Regions from separate parts of the Comamonas sp. AG1104 genome, predicted to be linked through region 3. Evidence: riboswitches for the same ligand, from Rfam matches in the RefSeq annotation. Region 3 holds a riboswitch; each other region holds the start of a gene.

Region 1 (6,578 bases), on a different contig from region 3:
CTCCAAGATGGTGGGGGGCGAGGTACAGCAGACCATTGGCTACGCCCAAAGCGCCATCGGCAGCCACCATCCGCGCGCCTATGTCGTGGAGCGCCTCAAGGGCATGATCTTCGACAGCAACCACCTGGCCAACGGCTACAACAATATGAGTGCCAGTGCCAATGTGAACAATGTCTGCGCGACGCTGGGCTGGGACTGCAGCGGCAGCATCCAGCGCGCGCCCGGCGTGCAGCATTTTGTCGGCTGGCTCGCGGCATGCGGTTTTCTGTGCTCGGGCAATCCCTCGGATGGCGCCGCAGGCCTTGCCCCAGGTTGGGGCTGGTGGCATGAGCTGGGCCACAACACCGTGATGCGCCATATGACGCTGCTGACCGACAACGGCGGCGGCTGCCCTGTCGAATGCGACAACAACATCCTGGCCAATGCCAGTGCCCTGCGCCAGTACGCCATCACCAACGGCGCCGAGAACAATAGCGGCGAGCGCATAGACCACAAAAAGCTCTATCTGGACATCCAGGCGGCACGCGCCACGGGCAAGACCGGCGATGCTCTGCAGGCCGATATGTTCCAGCGCTTCTGGACCAAGGCCAACAAGTCCGACAACGCCATGCGCGCCGTGCACTTCCAGCTGGCCTTCATCTACACCCGGGAGCGCCTGGGCCAGGCCCAGCCGCAGCCTGCCGATGTAATCGACTTCCTGGGCCTGCTGGGTCGCGGCGAGCGCCTGATCTACAACGACGCCTACTGGAGTGCCAACAAGAACGCGCTGGGCATGAAAGACTATGCCAGCCGGAACATCAGCAACCATGAGCTGCTCTATGTGCTGTCCAGCCGCATCATCGGCCGCGACATGCGCCAGGTCTTTGCCCATTACGGCATTCCTCTGAGCCCTATCGCCCTGAGCTCGATTGCCGCGCACGGCATGGCCCAACTCGGCCCCGAGTTCTACGCCATGGTGCCGGGCAAGGGCAACCAGCTGGAGCTGGGCCGCTGGGTGGATCTGACGGGGGGCGTTCCCAGCTACCCTTTCTAAGCCGAACGCTGCATACTCTGCTCCATTACGGAGCAAAAAGGCAGGCCCTGCGGCTTGCCTTTTTCATTTCGACAACCAGTTGGCGCAGACTGCTGCCCGTCGCCGGACAATCAGCGCTTCTGAGCCCGAAAGAGGATCGCGTGCCTGCTGCGGTGCGCCTTGTGCGCTGGACTCGATAAATTCGCCTGACCCAAGATGCAACTGATCGATCAATACCTTCCCGCCTTCCAGTTCCAGGAGCGCCATACCCTCATCTCGGACCTGCCTCCCAAAATATTGCTGGATGCGGTCATGCACCCTGGCACAACGGAAGACCCATGGGCCAAGGGCTTTATCCGGCTGCGCGAGCTGCCCGACCGTCTGCTTGGCAGGCTGGGGGCAGCAAGCGAGCTGAGCCAGCGCCCGGCTTTCGGCCTCGACGACTTCATGCCCCTGGGTCGCGACGCGGATCGAGAGCTGGCCTTCGGTCTCCTGGGACGGTTCTGGCAGCGCGACTACGGTCTGGTCCGGCTGCAGGAACCTGAAGCGCAGTTTGCCCGCTACACCGAGGCCAACCTGGCCAAGCTGGTGCTCAACTTCAGCACGGAACCGACGCCCGAAGGCCGGACGAAGCTGGTGACACAAACCCGGGTGCATTGCACCGATGGCAGCGCCCTGCGCAGCTTCACCCCCTACTGGTGGTTGATCCGACCGGTCAGCGGTTTGATCCGGCGGCGCCTGCTAACCCGAATCCACAGGGTCGCAGGATCTCTCCATGAATAAGCACAGGCCGCAACAATGAGCTGGAAAAAACTGGCCGATCTGCCCGGGCAGAAAGTGATTGGCACTTACGGCAGCGAGCTCTGGACCTTGCGGGATGCCAAGGTCTGGCATCAGGGACGCAAGCTGGCGACCGCCGACGCGGCGAGCTTCGAGATTTTTGAACATCAGCCATTCATTGCCAGAGATGCCTGCAGCATCTTCCACGCCTGGAGCCGGCTGCCGAATATCGACCGGAACAGCTTTCGCCAGCTGGGCATATATTGGCAGGATCGCAGCAGTATCTATTTCGAATACGAAACCTCGCTCAAGCCGCTTGCGGGCAGCGACCCTCTGACTTTTCGCGACCTGGGCGGCGGCTACGGCTCCGATGCCCAGGCAGCGTGGTACTGGGGCAGAAGAATGAAAAACTGTACCCGCAGCCGCCATCTGCAGGTGGTGCCAGACAATGATCTCTATGCCAGCGACGGCGAACAAATCTATTGCGACGGCAAACCTCTGCGTGGTGCCGACCCTTTGCGCTGGCGGATTCTGAACTCCGGATTCTCCGGCGACGACCAGGCCATCTACTACCTGGAGCGCAAGCTGCCGCGTGCGGACCCGCCCTCATGGCAACATATTCATGGCGCGTGGTCCAGAGACAGAAAACATGTCTTCCATATGCATCTGATCGAGAAGAATGCCGTGCCGGAGTGCCCGAACCAGCCCTGCGCACCAAGCTGCGGCCGATAAGATCCCGTCCAGCGCAAGAAGCAATGACCCTGATGCGGAACGCTGCCTTGCAGCCCATACACAAGGAGAGATGATGAAGTACGACGACGCGTCCTGGCACTACGGCGGGGATTTTCCGGCCGATCTTCCGCAGGCCGCGGGCGCCACGCATATCGGCATGTTTCTGGCCTGGCTGATCCGCAACGACTACGCCAGCCAGGAGCTGGTCGAAGAAGCCGAAGAGGAAATCGAGCTGCTGAAGAGCGAGAAGCTGAGCGGCGCCCAGTTTCTGCTGCGCGTGCTCGACGAGAAGTTCACGAACCAGGAGCTGAATGAAGAGGGCAATGCCTTCGCCGTGGCCTATTACCGAGGCGAGGACCACGACAGCAGGTTTGTGGATGACTATTTCGAGGAGTTCGGTGTCGACGAACAGACCATGTATGGCGTGAGCGACGACTGGGAGCAGTTCCACCGCATTGCGCCGAAGATCAATGCCCGATATCAGGCCTGGGTTGCAGCCGGTCGCCCCGAATACGTGATCTGACCTTCGGGCTCAGCCAAGCCTCACTCGCCCCCCAAAAAAAGCGCAGCCAGGGGCTGCGCTTTTCATTGAATAGCTGCCAGCGCTTGATGACCAGGCGCTGCAGCCTCACACCATCTCAGATCAACGTGCCGTGGTGTCCGATGCGATGGGAATATAGAAATCCCCACCCGCCTTGTTGAACTCCTGGGCCTTGGCCTGCATGCCCACGGCAATGCTGTTTTCGGCGCTCACGCCTTGCTGCTTGGCAAAGTCGCGCACTTCCTGGGTGATCTTCATGGAGCAGAACTTGGGTCCGCACATGGAGCAGAAATGCGCCACCTTGGCGCTGTCCTTGGGCAGGGTTTCGTCGTGGTAGGCCTGGGCCGTGTCGGGGTCCAGGCCCAGGTTGAACTGGTCCTGCCAGCGGAAGTCGAAGCGCGCCTGGGAGAGAGCATCGTCACGCGAGCGCGCGCCCGGGTGGCCCTTGGCGACGTCGGCGGCATGGGCAGCAATCTTGTACGCAATGATGCCCTGCTTGACGTCGTCGCGGTCGGGCAGACCCAGATGCTCCTTGGGCGTGACATAGCACAGCATGGCTGTGCCGAACCAGCCGATCATGGCCGCACCGATGGCCGAAGCGATATGGTCGTAGCCGGGGGCGATGTCTATGGTCAGCGGGCCCAGGGTGTAGAACGGAGCCTCGTGGCAGTGCTTGAGCTGCTCGGTCATGTTCTGCTGGATCATGTGCATGGGCACATGGCCGGGACCTTCGATCATGGTCTGCACATCATGCTTCCAGGCGATCTGCGTCAGCTCGCCCAGCGTAGCCAGCTCGGCAAACTGGGCATCGTCGTTGGCGTCGCTGGCGCAGCCGGGACGCAGGCCGTCGCCCAGCGAGAAGCTCACGTCGTACTGCTTCATGATGTCGCAGATGTCTTCGAAATGCTCGTAGAGGAAGCTCTCGCGGTGGTGAGCCATGCACCACTTGGCCATGATGGAGCCGCCGCGCGAGACGATGCCGGTTCGGCGCTGGGCCGTGAGGTGGATGTAGGCCAGACGCACGCCCGCGTGGATGGTGAAGTAGTCCACGCCCTGCTCGGCTTGCTCGATCAACGTGTCGCGGAAGATGGGCCAGGTCAGGTCTTCGGCAATGCCGCCGACCTTCTCCAGCGCCTGATAGATAGGCACGGTGCCGATGGGCACGGGCGAGTTGCGCACAATCCAGTCGCGTGTGGTGTGGATGTTTTTGCCGGTGGACAGGTCCATGACATTGTCCGCACCCCAGCGAATGGCCCAGACCAGCTTTTCCACCTCTTCCTCGATGCTGGAAGTCACGGCCGAGTTGCCGATGTTGGCGTTGATCTTGACCTTGAAATTGCGGCCGATGGCCATGGGCTCGATTTCAGGGTGGTTGATATTGGCCGGAATGATGGCGCGGCCGCGCGCCACTTCGTCGCGCACGAATTCGGGCGTGATGATTTTGGGAATGGCCGCGCCCATGCTGTTGCCGGCCAGGCGCAGCTCGCGCGCCGCGTCCTGCTGGTACTGCGCCATCCATTCACGGCGGCCGTTTTCACGCAGGGCCACATATTCCATCTCGGGCGTGATGATGCCGCGCTTGGCATAGTGCATCTGGGTCACGTTCTGGCCAGATTTGGCACGGCGCGGCTGGCGCTGCAGCGCAGCCGCCTCGGCGCGCAGCTGGGCCACGCGAGCATCTTCCTCGCCGCGCTTGCCGCCGTCGTCCAGCGCCACGCGCTGGCGACCCACATAGTATTCGCTGTCGCCGCGCGCTTCGATCCAGGCTCCGCGCACACTTGGCAGGCCCTGGCGCACGTCGATCTGCACGGCGGGGTCGGTATAGGGGCCCGAGGTGTCGTAGACGCTGACCTGCTCTCCATTGGTGAGCGCAATATCGCGCACCGGCACACGCAGCTGGGGGTGCAGCGCGCCACTCAGATAGCTCTTGGTCGATGCCGGAAACGGCTGGCGCGACTGGGCCAGCAGCTCGGCAAAACGGGCGGCATCGGGGGCATGGCCTGCAGCAGGCGTGAAAATGGAATCAGGGGCGTTCATCGCAGTCTCCTCAAAGCGGTTGAAATGCATCAAACGCTCCGTGGAGTGCGGCCCTGCTCTGATCTTGCCCTGCACTGGCCCGGCCCACTATGGGGTATCCGGTCTGTGCCGCCGAAATTCTGCAATTTCGGCCTGGCTCTTCACGCACCGGCTGTCCAGAAAAGACAAAACCCCAGTGCGCGAGGCGCCTGGGGTTTGCTGTGCCTATGGCTTTCAGGCTTGGCACTCGTGCCAGTTGTCCTGTCAATCCACCGGCCCTGCGTCAGGGTCCCGCTCTTCTTCCGCCGGTATGAACCGGATCAAGTTCGTCGGGTTCGCCTGCACTGTTTTCACAGTGTCTGGCATCTCAGCGCTTTCGCACACCCCGGAGCTGCACGCAGTATAGGCTGGTTTTGCCACAATTTGCGCACCATTGAAGCTGTTTAACTATCCTGACCCTCAGGCGTCTAATCCGCCGTTCAATCCAGCCCCTGCAGCACCAGCCATTCGTTGCTGGCAGCACGGCTTGCGCGCCACTGGTTGATGGGCGCGCTGACATCTTCGTAGCCCAGGGCAATGCCAAAGGCAATCTGGTAGCCATCCGGCAATGCCAGCTGTTCGATCAGCATGTCGTTGTACATGCGCCAGAAGCCCTGGGCGCAGGTGGCCAGACCTTTTTCCACGGCCAGCAGCATGAAGGACTGCAGATAGATGCCCAGATCCACCCATTGCGCATAGCCCATGCGCTCCTCCACGGCCACGAAAATGCCCACGGGCGCACCGAACATCTGGCCGTTCTTGGCCAGTTGGGCCAGACGTGCGGCCTTGTCCTCGCGGCCGATATTGATTGCGCGGTACAGATCTTCGCCGTTTTCAAAGCGGCGACTGCGGTAGGGCTCCCACAAACCAGGTGGATAGGACAGGCCGGGGCGCTGCACGGCCTCGGTCTGTCTGGCCTTGGCGCACAAATCCTTGAGCGCCTGTCCGCCCACGGCGGTCACACGCCAGGGCTGCATATTGCCGCCGGACGGCGCCTGAGCTGCTGTCTCCAGCAAGTCCCGCACCGTGGCTGCAGCCACGGCCTGCGGCAGAAAGGCGCGCACCGAACGACGCTGCTGCAATGCTTGACGAATATCCATCTCTTGTTCTTTCCAAAATTGCTGCACTGCAGTGTAGAAGCTTGCGGCATTTTCCCGAGTCGCGCCGGATACCTTGTCACAGCCGCCCCGGTGCTTGCCCTGATGGCGCGCCCTGCTCCAGCTGCGACCATGCTGGCTGCCCGTCGCAGTGACCGGGCACTCACCACCTCAGGAGATGACTCTGATGAAGCCTCGCTCTGTTTGCTCCGCTACCGTTTTTTCCCCAAGAACATTGACGCTGGCACTGGGATGCCTGCTGACCGCTGCAGGCGCTCAGGCGCAGGACAAGATTCGCATCGGCTTCATCACCGACATGTCGGGCCTCTATGCCGATGTGGACGGCAAGGGCGGAGCCCTG
Region 2 (6,578 bases), on a different contig from region 3:
GCGGCACCTTCAGGCGCTCGCGCAGCATCTGCATGGCATAGGGATTGATGGGGCCGCGGCCGGTGCCGATGGGCGCAGCCCAGGGCATGACGGCCTGGCAGCCCACGTCGACGAGCTTTTGGCACAGCACCAGGTCGTAGGTGGTGTAGGGCAGCACCTGGAAGCCGTCCTTGATGAGGATGGAGGCCGCTTCCACCAGATTGAGCGTGTCGGGCTGCAGCGTGTAGTCGTCACCGATCAGCTCCAGCTTGATCCAGGGGGTGTCGAAGACTTCACGCGCCATCTGGGCCGTGGTCACGGCCTCCTGGATGGTCATGCAGCCTGCCGTGTTGGGAAGCACGGGCACATTGAGCTTGCGCAGCAGCTCCCAGAAGCTGGCGCCGGTCTCGGCGGCATTGCTGCCCTGGCGGCGCAGCGAGGCCGTGACCATGGCGGGCCTTGAGCGCTCCACAGCGGCTTCGAGAATCGCCGGCGAGGGGTAGCGCGAGGTGCCCAGCAGCAAGCGGCTTTCAAAACGCTGGCCGTAGAGAACCAGGGCGTCGTCGGTAGTTTTTGTATTCATGGTCTGTCTTTATCTTTTGTCTGTGTACCGCAATGCTCGTCAAGCTAAATGGACTTCAAACGAGCATTTGCCAAGTGAGAGACACCCAGCAAGAGCCGCCTCGCAGCGCAGGTGTCGTCCCCCTTGGGGGAAGGCGCGTAGCGACTCAGGGGGATTCATGTCTAGCCGCCAGTCACCGGAGAGATGACTTCCATCCTGTCGCCCTCATTGAGCGCATGGTCGGCGTATTGCGTCTTGGGCACGAACACCGTGTTGACCGCCACGGCAAACGGGGGCTTGGCCTGCATCTGCGCCAGCGCATCGGCCACGGTGGCATGGGCTGGCAGCTCGGCGGCTTGCTGGTTGAGAGTGATCTTCATGGCATGGAAACGGAAAATAAAGCGGGTGCTAAGTTAAACCTCTGCACGACGGTGCTTGCGTGCGCCGGGGGTGCAAGTGCTGTGCGCCAAAGTTCGGGCTCGCAGTTCAGCCACGATGCACGGCGACATCGAACTCGCGCGCCAGCGGCGAGTCGTTGTGGTCCAGCAGCTCCAGCACCACGTCCAGCATGGCGGGCGAGATCATGAAGCCGTGACGGTAGAGGCCGTTGACTTCCATGACGCGCGGAGTCAGCAGGCGCACGGCGGGCAGATTATCGGGCAGGGTGGGGCGGCATTGGGTGGCGATCTCCACAATCCGGCCTTCGGCAAAGCCCGAGTGCACGGTATAGGCCGCGCTCAGCAGCTCCAGCGTGGAGCGCACGCTGGCCGGCGACATGTCGTCGGACTCGATCTCGGTCGCGCCAATCACGAACAGATGGTCTTCCTTGGGCGCGATATAGATGGGGTAGCGTGGATGGATCAGGCGTGTGGGGCGTTGCAGCGTGACTTCGGGCGCATGGATGCGAACCACTTCGCCGCGAATGCCGCGCAGCTGCTTCCACTGGCTGCGGGCACCCAGACCTCGGCAGTCGAACACGAAGTCGGGCTGACCAGCCTCGCCGGGGCGGAAGTCGCCAACCTCGCGAGGATTGTCCCAGTGCAGCCGCACGCCCAGGGCGGTGAGCTTGTCGACCAGCGCTGTCAGCAGCTGGCGGTTGTCCAGCTGGCCTTCGCCGGGTAGATAGACGGCCTGGTTGAAGCGTCCCTGCAGCGCGGGCTCGCAGTCCTGCAGCGCTGCGCCGGTCTTCTCCTGCATGGCCGGCAGGCTGGGGTTGATGCGCCGGTTTTTCTCCAGCAGACCGAAAAAGCGTGCCGCATCGCCCTGATCCTGGCGGTGCCAGAGAATCAGCGTGCCGTTTTGCTGCAGGAACACATGCTGCTCGAGCTGGGCTATCAGCTCGGGCCAGCGCTTGAGCCCATGCTGGCCCATGCGCACCACGCCGGGCTCGGTAATGGCCGACTCGGCCAGCGGAGCCAGCATGGCGGCCGCCACGCGCGCCGCAGCACCATCGCCTTGCGGGCCATGGGCGTCATAGAGGTCGATGGCATGACCGCGCTGGGCCAGGGCCAGCGACAGCAGACGGCCCATGAGGCCGCCGCCGAGAATTGCGATCTTTGAAGAAGCTTGTAGCAATGACATGTGCAAATCGTTTTCCATCCGGACACAGGAACAGGGCCATGTGCAGGACAAAACGCGGCATGCCTTGCGGCTTGTGAAACTCCCCACGCCAGCATGACCTGGATCGGGTGCAGGGGGCACAGGGCACGGATGGTGCTCTGGTGCGCAGCCGGTGGCTGGCGCTGCCCCAGGGTGTTTCTCAGTCCACACAGGCTGCTTGCCTGCGGGACACCCCTGTTTCGTCCGTTGGACATTACAGCACAACCGCAAACAGCACGCATTGACCATGCGCATGGGCGATAATTTTTGCCATGACAGTGATTGCTTCTTCCTCCATCTCCGGCGCCGCAAAAAAGCGCTATGCGCGCGTGCTCTCCATTGCCGGCTCGGACAGCGGCGGTGGTGCCGGCATCCAGGCCGACCTCAAGACTTGTGCGGCACTGGGCTGCTACGGCATGACGGCGATCACGGCCATCACCGTGCAGAACACGCTGGGCGTGACGGGCATTCACGGCATTCCGCTCGATACCGTGCGCGGCCAGATCGATGCCGTTGTGCAGGACATAGGCGTCGATGCCGTCAAGATCGGCATGCTGGCCACTCCCGATGTGGTGAGCGTGGTGGCGGATGCGATCCGCCGCCATCGGATCAGGAACGTGGTGCTGGACCCCGTGATGGTGGCCACCAGCGGCGACCGCCTGATCGTTCCCGAGACGGCCCAGGCGCTGGTCCAGGAGCTGTTCCCGCTGGCGACGGTGATTACCCCCAATCTGGATGAAGCAGCTTTGCTGCTGGGTCGCAACATCGACGGCATTGGAGCGCTGGATGCGGCCGTGGCCGATCTGCTGGCCATGGGGGCGCCGGCGGTGTTGCTCAAGGGCGGGCATCTGAGCGGCGATCTGGTCATGGATGTGCTGGGCCGGCAAGGCCAGCAGGCCAGCGACTATCTGCGCCTGCAGTCGCAGCGCATCGTCACCCATAACGGCCATGGCACAGGATGCACGCTGTCGTCGGCGATTGCCTCCTTCCTGGCCCAGGGACTGGCGCTGGAGGCCGCAGTGACCGAGGCGCGGCGCTATATTCTGGGCGCCATCGAGGCGGGTGCCGAGGTCTATACCGGCCAGGGTCACGGTCCGCTCAATCATGGTTATGCGCCGCGTGCACAGCTGATCGTCGAAGGCTGATTTCCGGCTCCCGCAAAAAAGGCCTGCAGCTGCAGGCCTTTGCTTTTGGGGTGTGCTTGTTGCCGGGCTTACCAGCCCCAGACCAGATTCTTGGCCACCCAGCCGCTTTGGCCATTGCTGCGCTGGACCTGGGCCCAGCTGCCTTGCTTTTTCAGCGTCTGCAGCACCTCATGCTGCTCCAGCTTGCCTACCCGGTTGTGCTTCTGGCCGGGGCCGGAGCGCAGATTGGCCGTGCGCGCTGTCACCACCATATGCGGGCTCTTGCTGGTCAGCGGGGCGTGGACCCAGCCCAGCGTGGACTCATAGTCCTTGACGCGCAGCCACTGGCCCTTGCGCTGGGTGACTTGCAGCGGGTAGCCCTTGCTCAGTTCCCAGAGTGTTGCGGAGCGGGTGTTGGGCTGCTCGCGCACATTCACTGTCTTGCCCTTGATGCTGACAAATTCCTGGGCTTGTGCGAGGGCCGGCAGCAGGCCGGCGGTGAGCGCACCCAGCGCGATCAGGCTTGAAGTGGCGGCGGTGCGGATCCAGCGGTTGCAAGGCACGGGGCAGATTCTCCTTTTATCGATTGAAAACAGGCTGTAACCCTCATCGGACTTGCGTGGCTAGCTATAGTTCCTGTAGAAAGCTGACAGGGGCTGAACACCCGACAGCCATGAAGGAATGCCATGAAACAGCCAACCAGCGCCCACGGGAGTGCCTCGTTGACCACCCGATTGACGCTTGCATTGACGACTCTGACCGCAGCAACGCTGCTCACGGCCTGCCAGAGTAGGGCGTCGGCGAATGCTCCGGCTGCAACACCTGCCGCCGCTGCGGCGCCAAAAGCCGGGGACCCGCAGATGCTGGGCCAGCAATTGCTGGCCGCTGCCGCGCAGGGCGATACCGTGGCGGTGCGCAATCTGCTGGCCGGCAACGCGCCTGTCGACGTGCAGGACGCCCGGGGCAATACCCCCTTGCTGCTGGCCACGGCGGCCAACCATATCGAGGTCGCACGTTCGCTGCTGATGCATGGTGCCAGCCCCAATATCCAGAACCAGATGCAGGACAGCGCCTATCTGCTGGCCGGCGCGCAGGGCCGGCTGGAGATTGTGCGCATGACGATTTCCTATGGCGCCGATCTCAAGAGCACCAACCGCTATGGCGGCACGGCCCTGATTCCGGCCTGCGAGCGCGGCCATCTGGAAACAGCCCAGGCGCTGATCACGGCAGGTGTGGATGTGAACCATGTCAACCGGCTGGGCTGGACCTGCCTGATGGAGGCCGTGGTGCTCAGCGATGGCGGGCCGCGCCATCAGGCCATCATCCAGGCCTTGATCGATGCCAAGGCCGATCTGAACCTGCCCGACAAGGATGGAGTGACGGCCCTGGCCCATGCACGCCAGCGCGGGCAGCAGGCCGTGGTGCAGCTGTTGCAGGCGGCGGGCGCCCGATAGAAGATAAGAAAGAAGGTTGAAACGACCTGTTGCAGGGCGCTGGTTGCTATTGAATTCGAGCCTTGTTCAGGCGGCAACGGAGCGCGGCTGCAGCTGGCGTGTGGCGACGGCCACCACAAAAGTCAGCGCCAGCGTGGGCAGGGCCGAGCCCAGGGCCGTGCTGACATAGGGCAGCAGGTGATAGAAGGCAATGCCCAGCACCCAGATGGCCACGGCATCCCAGCGCACGGCGGGCGCTTTTTGCATCAGCTCCACGGCATCGGTGCCAAAGGCCAGGCGACCCAGCATCACGCCGAACAGCGGCACAAAGCAGGAGCTGAGCAGCAGCAGAAACGGCTCCAGGCTGTGCATGGGCAGCACCATGGCCAGCGCCGTGCACAGGGACGCGATCAGCAGGCCCCAGCGGCGAATGCTCCAGCCCGGTTGCAGGCTGTGGGCCGACATGGCGCCCGAGTAGGCATCGCCATAGGCGTTGTCCACCTCGTCGATCAGAATCAGCGACAGGGCAATCAGCCCGCCCTGGGCCAGCAGCAGGGCCGTGACCAGGTCTTCGCTGGGCAGGGTCAGGGCCACCAGCACGCCCAGGGAGTAGCACCAGATATTGGCCAGGGCAAAGCCGGTCCAGGCGCCCGTCAGCGCGGACTTGCCGCTTTTGCCGTGGCGCGCATAGTCGGCCACCAGCGGTAGCCAGCTGATGGGCATGGCGATCACCAGATCGACGGCGCCAAGCATGCTCATGCCGCCGGCACCTTCGCGGGCCAGCAAGGTCCCTAGGCCGGTGGCGCCGGCCATTTTGAGGAATTGCCAGCTCAGCCACAGCAGCGAGGCAATCACCAGCGGCAAGGCCACGCGCGAGATGATGCGGCGCACCAGGGTGGTCATGGAGCCGCTCATCAGCAGCAGGATCACGCCGCCCCAGAGCAGCGTGGCCAGCCAGGGCCAGTAGGCAGCGCCCATGATGCCGCCTTGCTTGCCCAGCGCCACGGTGGCGTCGCGCATCACCACCAGCTCGAAACTGCCCCAGCCCAGCAACTGGACGATGTTGAGCACGATTGGCAGTCTTGCGAAGCGGCGGCCGTAGACGCTGTGCATCAGCCCGGCGCTGGACAGGCCGCTGTCGCAGCCGAGCTTGCCCACCCAGCCCAGCAGGCCGGCACCGATCAGCGAGCCGATGGCTATCGCGATCAGCGCATGCAGCGGGCTGAGCGCTGGCAGCAGATAGGCCCCCATCTGCATGACCAGCAGGCCCACGCCCAGGCTGAACCACAGCGAGGCATGGTCGCGCCAGGCAAAGACGCGCTCCTGCTCCGTCACCGGGGCCAGGGCCCGATTGGCCGATGTGGAAGAAGATGAATTCATGAATGCTCCGCCAGAAAAACGAAGCAGGGGCCGCATGGTTTGCGCGGCGGGCCAGCAAAGACATGGCCAGTCGCGGCATGACACCTTGGACAGCTTCCCTGCGCGAGGATGATCTCGGGCAAGCGGTCGTCAGGACACCGCTTGCGCAATCAGGTTCAAAGGGACTCTCTCAGCCCTGACCGGTCATGGTCAGGACACCCCCAGCATGGCTGCCAGCCTTGGGCTGCAGCGAGCGCGATTGTGCCAGACATGCCGGGCCGGAGCAGGAATGCGGCGCCAAGCGGTGTTGCCAATGATGTTGCAGATGGTGTTGCAAATGCTTGCAAATCAGGGCGCCTGACTTGACCCCGTTGGCTCTGCTGCTGCGTTTCAGCCTCCGACAAGTTTGTTTCAGCCGCTGTGGCTGTATCTTGAGGAGGCCTTGTCCATGCTGTCCGTCCGTATCGAACCCCCGGTTCCTGGTTTCTTGCTGTCGCGCGGCCGTCTGCTGCGCGCCTCTCT
Region 3 (6,578 bases):
GTCGGTAAACGCCACGTCGGCCTGGCCGCTGAGGATATTGCGGATCGCATCGCCGCCGCCCGCGCCGGGCAGATAGGCCAGTTCCACGCCATTCGCCTTGAAGAAGCCTTTTTCGGGCTCGACCAGAATATTGGTGATCTCGCTGATGGGCTTGCTCCAGCCCGCCAGGCGAATCTTGCCCTGCAGGGGAACCGCCATGCTGGTGCCGGTCATGGCAAGGCCGCTCAGGCCTGCACAGGCGCCGAGCAGGCTGCGGCGAGAGATGAACGAAGTCTGGTTGCTGTTGTGCATGACAAATGGTTTGAAGATGCAGTCAGGCCCGGTTGCCCGACTGCGAGGTTGAAAAGTGATGGGAGCGCAGCAAATAGCGCTCCAGAACAAGACAGGCCTGATACAGCAGCAGCCCCATGGCGGCAATCAGCACCAGCGCCGCAAACATCAGCGTGGTGTCCATCATTCCCTGGGCTGCAATGACCACTGCCCCCAGGCCCTGGCTGGCGCCCATGAACTCGGCCACCACGGCGCCGACCAGCGCCAGCACCACGGCCACGCGCAGCCCGGCCAGAATCGCGGGCAGCCCCGTCGGCAGTTTCAGGCGCAGCAAGGTCTGCAGACGTGTAGCGCCCAGCATGCGAAACAGCTGCAGGCGCTGAGCATCCACCTGCCGCAGGCCCGTCAATGTGTTTTCCATCAACGGAAAAAAGCAGATCAGCGCCGTGATCAGCACCGTTGGCAACATGCCGAAGCCGAACCACAGCACAAACAATGGCGCCAGGGCCAGCTTGGGCACGACCTGGCTGACCACCACATAGGGCTTGAGCACGCGCTCCAGCAGTTCAGACTCGGCCAGTGCCATGCCGGCCAGCAGGCCTACGGCGCTGCCTATGAGTAGGCCCAGCAGCAAGGCCTGCAAGGTCGCCCAGAGATGCGGCCAGAAATAGCCGGATGCCAGACCCGAGCACAGCGACAGCGCCACTGCCGAGGGCGCAGGCAACACCAGCGCCGACAAGCCAAATTGCCTCGCAGCCAGCTCCCATATTGAAAGAACGGCTATCAAAAGCAAGGCAGACAGCCAATGTGTCTTGCTCAGCAAGCTGCTCATGCGCCCCCCCGGTCCATCGAGGTGCGCACCCGGGCGCAGTAGTCGTTGAACGCCGCACCATGGCGCATGCTTTGCTGACGCGGCTGCGGCAGCTCTATCGACCAGTCGTCCACGATGCGGCCCCCATGCATGAGTGCAATGCGGTCGCCCAGATAGACGGCCTCGTTGATGTCGTGGGTAACAAACAGCACCGTCGTTCCATGCCTATGGCAGGTGCGCAGCAAGTCGTCCTGCAGCTCGGAGCGTGTGATGGCATCCAGCGCCGCAAAAGGCTCGTCGAGCAGCAGCAGCGGCGGCTCCAGGATCAGGGCTCGCGCCAGAGCCACGCGACTTTGTTGTCCGCCCGAGAGCTGGCCTGGGTAAAGCCGTGAATGGGCGGCAAGACCCAGTTGCTCCAGCAACTGCATGGCCGCCTGTTGATCCTGCTGCGTGGGTCTGCGCTGCAGCGACACGGGCAGCAGCACGTTATCGATCACCGTATGCCAGTCCAGCAGTGTCGGTGCCTGGAACATGAAGCCCAGCTGCGGCCCCGGCGCTGCCAGTTCGCTGCAGCGCAGCAAGATATGGCCCGACTGAGGCCTGAGCAGGCCAGCCGCCAGCTTGAGCAGCGTGGTCTTGCCGCAGCCGCTGCGCCCCAGCAGGCAGTGAAACTCTCCGGCCCCGACCTGCCAGTCCACGCCATCCACCACGGGCGCTCGTCCCGGGTAGCTGAATCGGGCCTGCTTGAACTCCATGAATGCCACGGCTGTATCCACTCCCTCAGTCCGCATAAGAGGCCAGCGGCTGGGCCGCCAGTTCTGCCGACTGCTCGATCTCCGTCATGCGCACCAGATCCAGCAGGTTGAAGCGCCCGTCATGGTGCCAACCCGCCTCGGGCATGCTCATGGAGCCGATGGCGCTGATACGCGTGACGCCAGCCGCACCCAGCAGCCCGGCCAGGCGGTACAGCTCTTCGGGGCCGGCCGCAATGCCGGCGGTCTGCAGATAGTCGCGCTGAGTGGCCACCACGGGCAGCACGGCATCGAGCCGGTCCACGGCCACCACGGCAATCGTGCGGTACAGCGCGGTCGGTGCCAGAGGCTGAAGACTCTCACTGTAGGCAACGCTCCAGGGGGCATCCACAGGCCCCAGCAGCTGATGAGCTTCGCCGCCCCACTCCATGTTCTGCTGCCAGCGGGCCAGCGCCGCCCCTTCTTCAAGATCCAGCTCGCGGCGTGCAAAACGTCGCTGCAGATTGGCAAGCTCGGCCGCCAGATAGTCGGCAAAAGCACGCGGCGAGACCGGCGCCCCACGCTGCACATAGAACACATGGGGCGAATAGCAGCCCTGCTGGTCGTAGCGCATCACATCCCAGGCTGCCTGCCTTGCCATGGCCGGAGCCTTGAGCGTATCCAGCGCCTGGGCACCGATCAGGCCAAAGCCCAGCTTGTGGCCATGGGGCAAAAAGCGCGTCGTCACGGGCAGACGACGGCGCAGTGCATCCAGCGTCTGATTGCCGCCATAGGCCAGCACCGTATCGGCCTGGGCATAGAGCGCGTCGGCCTCCTCGCCACCTGCACCGCGCCACCACACCACGGCCAGGCAATCGGCCAGCGGCGGGTGAACCTCGGCCAGCAGGCGCGCAAACCATCCCGCAAACAAAGGCTCGGCACTGGCCAGCTTGCCAATCGCAGGGGCCTTGACCAGCAAGCCACAGACCAGACTCCACAGCGACAGCGCAGGCACGTTGCCCGCCCAGCTATGCACCAGCAGATCCGGGCCGAAAGCACGTACGGCGCCGCCCTTGGCTGCTGGTTGAAAGCCATCGAGCACCGCCGGGTTGGCAAAATCCTCGGCCACAAAGCGCTTGAGCTGCGCTGCACGAAAGGTCTTGAAAAATCCTGTCAGCCCCAGCCGCACCATATCGGCGTCATAGCCGCTGACCACGGGCAGCCAGGCTTCGGCCTGCTGGCGGTAGATGTCGTTACGGTCCAGCAGGCGAGCCATCGCACGATCGACGGCATCGATGATCTCGGCCACCGGCATGGGACGCATATGGATGGCCGCAGCTGTACGCACACGACAGGCCAGTGCCTGCATCTGCGGCGCCGTCAGCACGGGAACGCAGACTTCCAGCACCTGGCCGTTCCGAGACTTGAAGTCCAGCGTCTGCCACTGCACTTCATCGTCGTTCAGGCCCGGCAGATAGCCAGCCCTGATGCGCTGTAGCTTGCGCTGCTCGTTCATGCGCCGGCAGCTTTCACAAACTCTTCAACCGCCAGCGAGCAGCCCTTGGCTGCGGCCCCTTCGGCCCGTCCAAGCAGCAAAAAGCCGTCTTTTTCCTGCGGGCCGGCCCACAGGCCCACATCCTCGGTCAGGATGGTGGTCACCGCGTTGTAGTTGGCCAGATCGCAATGCACCAGAATGCCGCGCTCACCAGCGGCCACGTCCCTGCCGGTGATCGGCTCGACCAGACGCGAGCGAATCCAGTGCGGGCCGGACTTGACCGAAGGCAGCACCGCATTGCCATCGTCATAGAACTGGGTGCTCAGCTCCGTCATGCCATACATATTGATGCACAGACTGCGCGGCACGCCCAGCAACTGGGAAAGCTCGGCATAGAACTGCTCGAGCGGCAGCTCGCGCGACTGCCCCTTGTAGCCGCCCGTATCCAGTACGCGGCTGCCTGCGGGCAGGCGGAAGCTGCGGCCCTGCTCACGCAGGGCATCCATCACATGGACCAGGCTGAAGCTCGCGCCCAGCAGGGCAAAAGGCTGGCCGCTGCGCTCTGACTCTTCCAGCGCGGCGCACAGGGCCGGCATGTCCAGCCCTTCCGAGTTCAGGTAGTAGCGGCTGCCGGCCGAGCCGAATTCGGAGCGGGCAAGTGCCAGATAGTGGGCCAGCGAGGAATTGGGCATGGCCTGCTCATCGGGAAACAGAATACCCATGGGCATGCGCTCCAGACCCTGCATGAAACGCCTGGAGAAATAGCGCTTCATGGACAGGTCGTAGACATCGAGCTGCGGATGGAAATGACGCCCACGTGCGACGCGGCCCGTGGTGCCACTGGTCATGAATACACGCTCGGCGGGCGATGACGGCTCGCTGCGCAGCTCCATGGCCTTGAAGGCATCGATGGGCACAGCAGGGACATCGCGCCAGCTCCTGACATTGCGCAGCGTGGCGCCGCGTCGCTGGCAAAAGCTGCGAAACGGCGCATTGCATTCGTACTGGTAGGCGAAAAGGCGCAGGGCGAATTGATTGAACTGGTCGTCGGTGCAGTCATCCATTGCGATGAAAGCAAGCAGATCGGCGACCAGCGAAGCGGCCTTGTCCATGAAATTCCTTCGAGAGCGGGGACGTCATGCTCCGAAGGCTTGCTGACCATGCGAGAACGCACTGCCCTGAGGTCAGCTTGCAAGCTCTTCTTCCGCCGGTATGAACCGGGTCAAGTTCGCGGGTGTAGATCTCAGCACTGGTGTGCACCCCGGAGCGCGGCGCCATCTTACCCCAACGGCATCGCTGCAAGGGGCCGGAGCTGGCGCATGAAAGTCGCGTCACTTGTAACCTGGGGTAAGGCTCCAGCACGAGCAAGAAGGACATCCAGGGCAAAAACATCAAAACACTGCTGCCCAAATACAATCGACCCAGCACCGCAAGCTGCCCTAGACCTAACCTGCCGCGGCGCCGACAATGGCGCAGGTACGACATGCCTGAAAGCGCGGCATGGCGCGGCGATGGACTCCGTCAGCAGACGCTTGCAAGCGATCCAGGGCACTGAATGCCCGCCCCAAGCCCCAGAGATATTCACATGCATTTTTCGCGCCTTTGTCATCTGGCAGGCTGGCCTGTGGCCGCCGCCGGACTGCTGCTGACGGCACAGTCCGCAACAGCCCAGCAAGCCGCCGCCCAGCCAGAGCTGCCCCAGTTGTCCGAAGTCACCGTGCGCAGCACCTTGCAGGAGTCCGCGCTTGAGCAGACCCCGGCCTCCGTCACCGTGCTCGACGGCGAGCGCATGCGCGAGCGCAATCTGCAGGTCAATCTCTCGGAGTCCCTGAGCGCCGCTCCGGGACTGCAGCTGCAGAACCGCCAGAACTACGCGCAAGACCTGCAGCTGTCGATTCGCGGCTTTGGCGCGCGCTCCACCTTCGGTGTGCGAGGCATACAGATCTATGTGGACGGCATCCCCTCCACCATGCCCGATGGCCAGGGCCAGACCAACAATATCGATATCGCCTCGCTGGAGCGCGTGGAAGTGCTGCGCGGCCCCTACTCCGCGCTTTATGGCAACGCCTCTGGCGGCGTGATCAATGCCTATACCGAACGAGGCGAGGGCGCGCCCTCGGTGGAAAGCAGCTTTGCACTGGGCAGCGACGGGCAGAAGCGCCTGGGCCTCAAGGCCAAGGGCGAAGCCAATGGGATTGGCTATGTGCTCAGCGCCAGCCGTTTTCTCACCGACGGCTACCGGGTCCAGAGCGCAGCGGACAAAAACCTGTTCAACGCCCGTATCGACGTCAAGCCCGACGAATACAGCCAGCTGACCCTGGTGGCCAACCATGTGGACATCGATGCCAAGGACCCCGGCGGCATCACGCCCAAGGACTGGGCGGCAGATCCGAAGGCTGTGGCGTCCAACCCCTTGCTCTACGACTCGCGCAAAAGCGTGAAGCAGACACAGGCCGGCCTGACCTATGAGCGCCAGCTGGATGGCGGCCAGGCGCTGCGCCTCATGGCCTATGCCGGTCAACGCGAGATGATGCAGTTTCAGTCCACACCCAAGGCATCGCAAACCGGCTACAGAGGCGGGGTGATAGGCCTCAAGCGCGACTATGGCGGCATCGATGCGCGCTGGAGCGGCAAGTACGAGCTGGGCAGCGGCAGCCTGGGCCTAATTGCCGGTCTGGCCGCCAATACCGTCAGGGAAGACCGCCAGGGCTACAAGAACTTTGTGGGCAACCAGCTGGGCGTAGTAGGCGAGCTGGTGCGCGACGAGCGCAACACCCTCACCAGCGTTGACCCCTATCTGCAGGCTTCCTGGGCCTTTGCGCCGCGCTGGAAGCTCGATGCCGGCCTGCGCTGGAGCAATGTGCAGTTCCAGTCACGCGACCATTTCCTGGCCGACAAGGACGATAGCGGCAATGCCGGATTCCATAAGCTGCTGCCAGTGGTTTCGCTGCAGCACGAGCTCAATCAAGACACCAATATCTATGCCTCGCTGGGTCGCGGCATGGAAACACCGACTTTCAACGAGATCTCCTACCGTCCCGATCTGGTGGGAGGCCTGAACTTCGGCCTCAAACCTGCGGTATCGACCAGCGCCGAGCTGGGCATCAAGCAACGCTTCAATGTGGCCGGTCTGCGCGGCGACTGGTCTGCAGCGCTGTTCCAGACCAGCACCGACAATGAAATAGTGGTGGCCAGCAACGACAACGGCCGCACCTCTTATCAGAACGCAGGCAAAACCCGCCGCCGCGGCATGGAGCTGAGCGGCAGCACC

Evidence for each region. Region 3 has a riboswitch for thiamine pyrophosphate ahead of DFO48_RS02110 (long-chain fatty acid--CoA ligase). Riboswitches for the same ligand answer to the same signal wherever they lie in the genome.
Region 1: it holds a riboswitch for thiamine pyrophosphate, as region 3 does, so the genes downstream of both, thiC (phosphomethylpyrimidine synthase ThiC) here and DFO48_RS02110 (long-chain fatty acid--CoA ligase) in region 3, are expected to answer to the same signal.
Region 2: it holds a riboswitch for thiamine pyrophosphate, as region 3 does, so the genes downstream of both, DFO48_RS16870 (FAD-dependent oxidoreductase) here and DFO48_RS02110 (long-chain fatty acid--CoA ligase) in region 3, are expected to answer to the same signal.

Annotation. Positions count from the first base shown of each region.
Region 1 covers NZ_QQAS01000010.1:86,319-92,896, reverse strand. Annotated here, with positions in the region: gene DFO48_RS22240 (ImpA family metalloprotease) at 1-1,033, shown strand, start outside; gene DFO48_RS22235 (hypothetical protein) at 1,229-1,795, shown strand; gene DFO48_RS22230 (DKNYY domain-containing protein) at 1,811-2,524, shown strand; gene DFO48_RS22225 (hypothetical protein) at 2,598-3,047, shown strand; gene thiC (phosphomethylpyrimidine synthase ThiC) at 3,168-5,102, opposite strand; TPP riboswitch at 5,362-5,479, opposite strand; gene DFO48_RS22215 (nitroreductase) at 5,561-6,220, opposite strand; gene DFO48_RS22210 (ABC transporter substrate-binding protein) at 6,405-6,578, shown strand, end outside.
Region 2 covers NZ_QQAS01000005.1:470,147-476,724, reverse strand. Annotated here, with positions in the region: gene DFO48_RS16880 (thiazole synthase) at 1-562, opposite strand, end outside; gene thiS (sulfur carrier protein ThiS) at 724-921, opposite strand; gene DFO48_RS16870 (FAD-dependent oxidoreductase) at 1,028-2,122, opposite strand; TPP riboswitch at 2,186-2,347, opposite strand; gene thiD (bifunctional hydroxymethylpyrimidine kinase/phosphomethylpyrimidine kinase) at 2,413-3,285, shown strand; gene DFO48_RS16860 (SH3 domain-containing protein) at 3,354-3,827, opposite strand; gene DFO48_RS16855 (ankyrin repeat domain-containing protein) at 3,951-4,718, shown strand; gene DFO48_RS16850 (cytosine permease) at 4,785-6,077, opposite strand; gene DFO48_RS16845 (hypothetical protein) at 6,505-6,578, shown strand, end outside.
Region 3 covers NZ_QQAS01000001.1:464,965-471,542, reverse strand. Annotated here, with positions in the region: gene DFO48_RS02130 (ABC transporter substrate-binding protein) at 1-291, opposite strand, end outside; gene DFO48_RS02125 (ABC transporter permease) at 314-1,102, opposite strand; gene DFO48_RS02120 (ABC transporter ATP-binding protein) at 1,099-1,872, opposite strand; gene DFO48_RS02115 (acyl-CoA reductase) at 1,862-3,328, opposite strand; gene DFO48_RS02110 (long-chain fatty acid--CoA ligase) at 3,325-4,419, opposite strand; TPP riboswitch at 4,490-4,581, opposite strand; gene DFO48_RS02105 (TonB-dependent receptor) at 4,893-6,578, shown strand, end outside.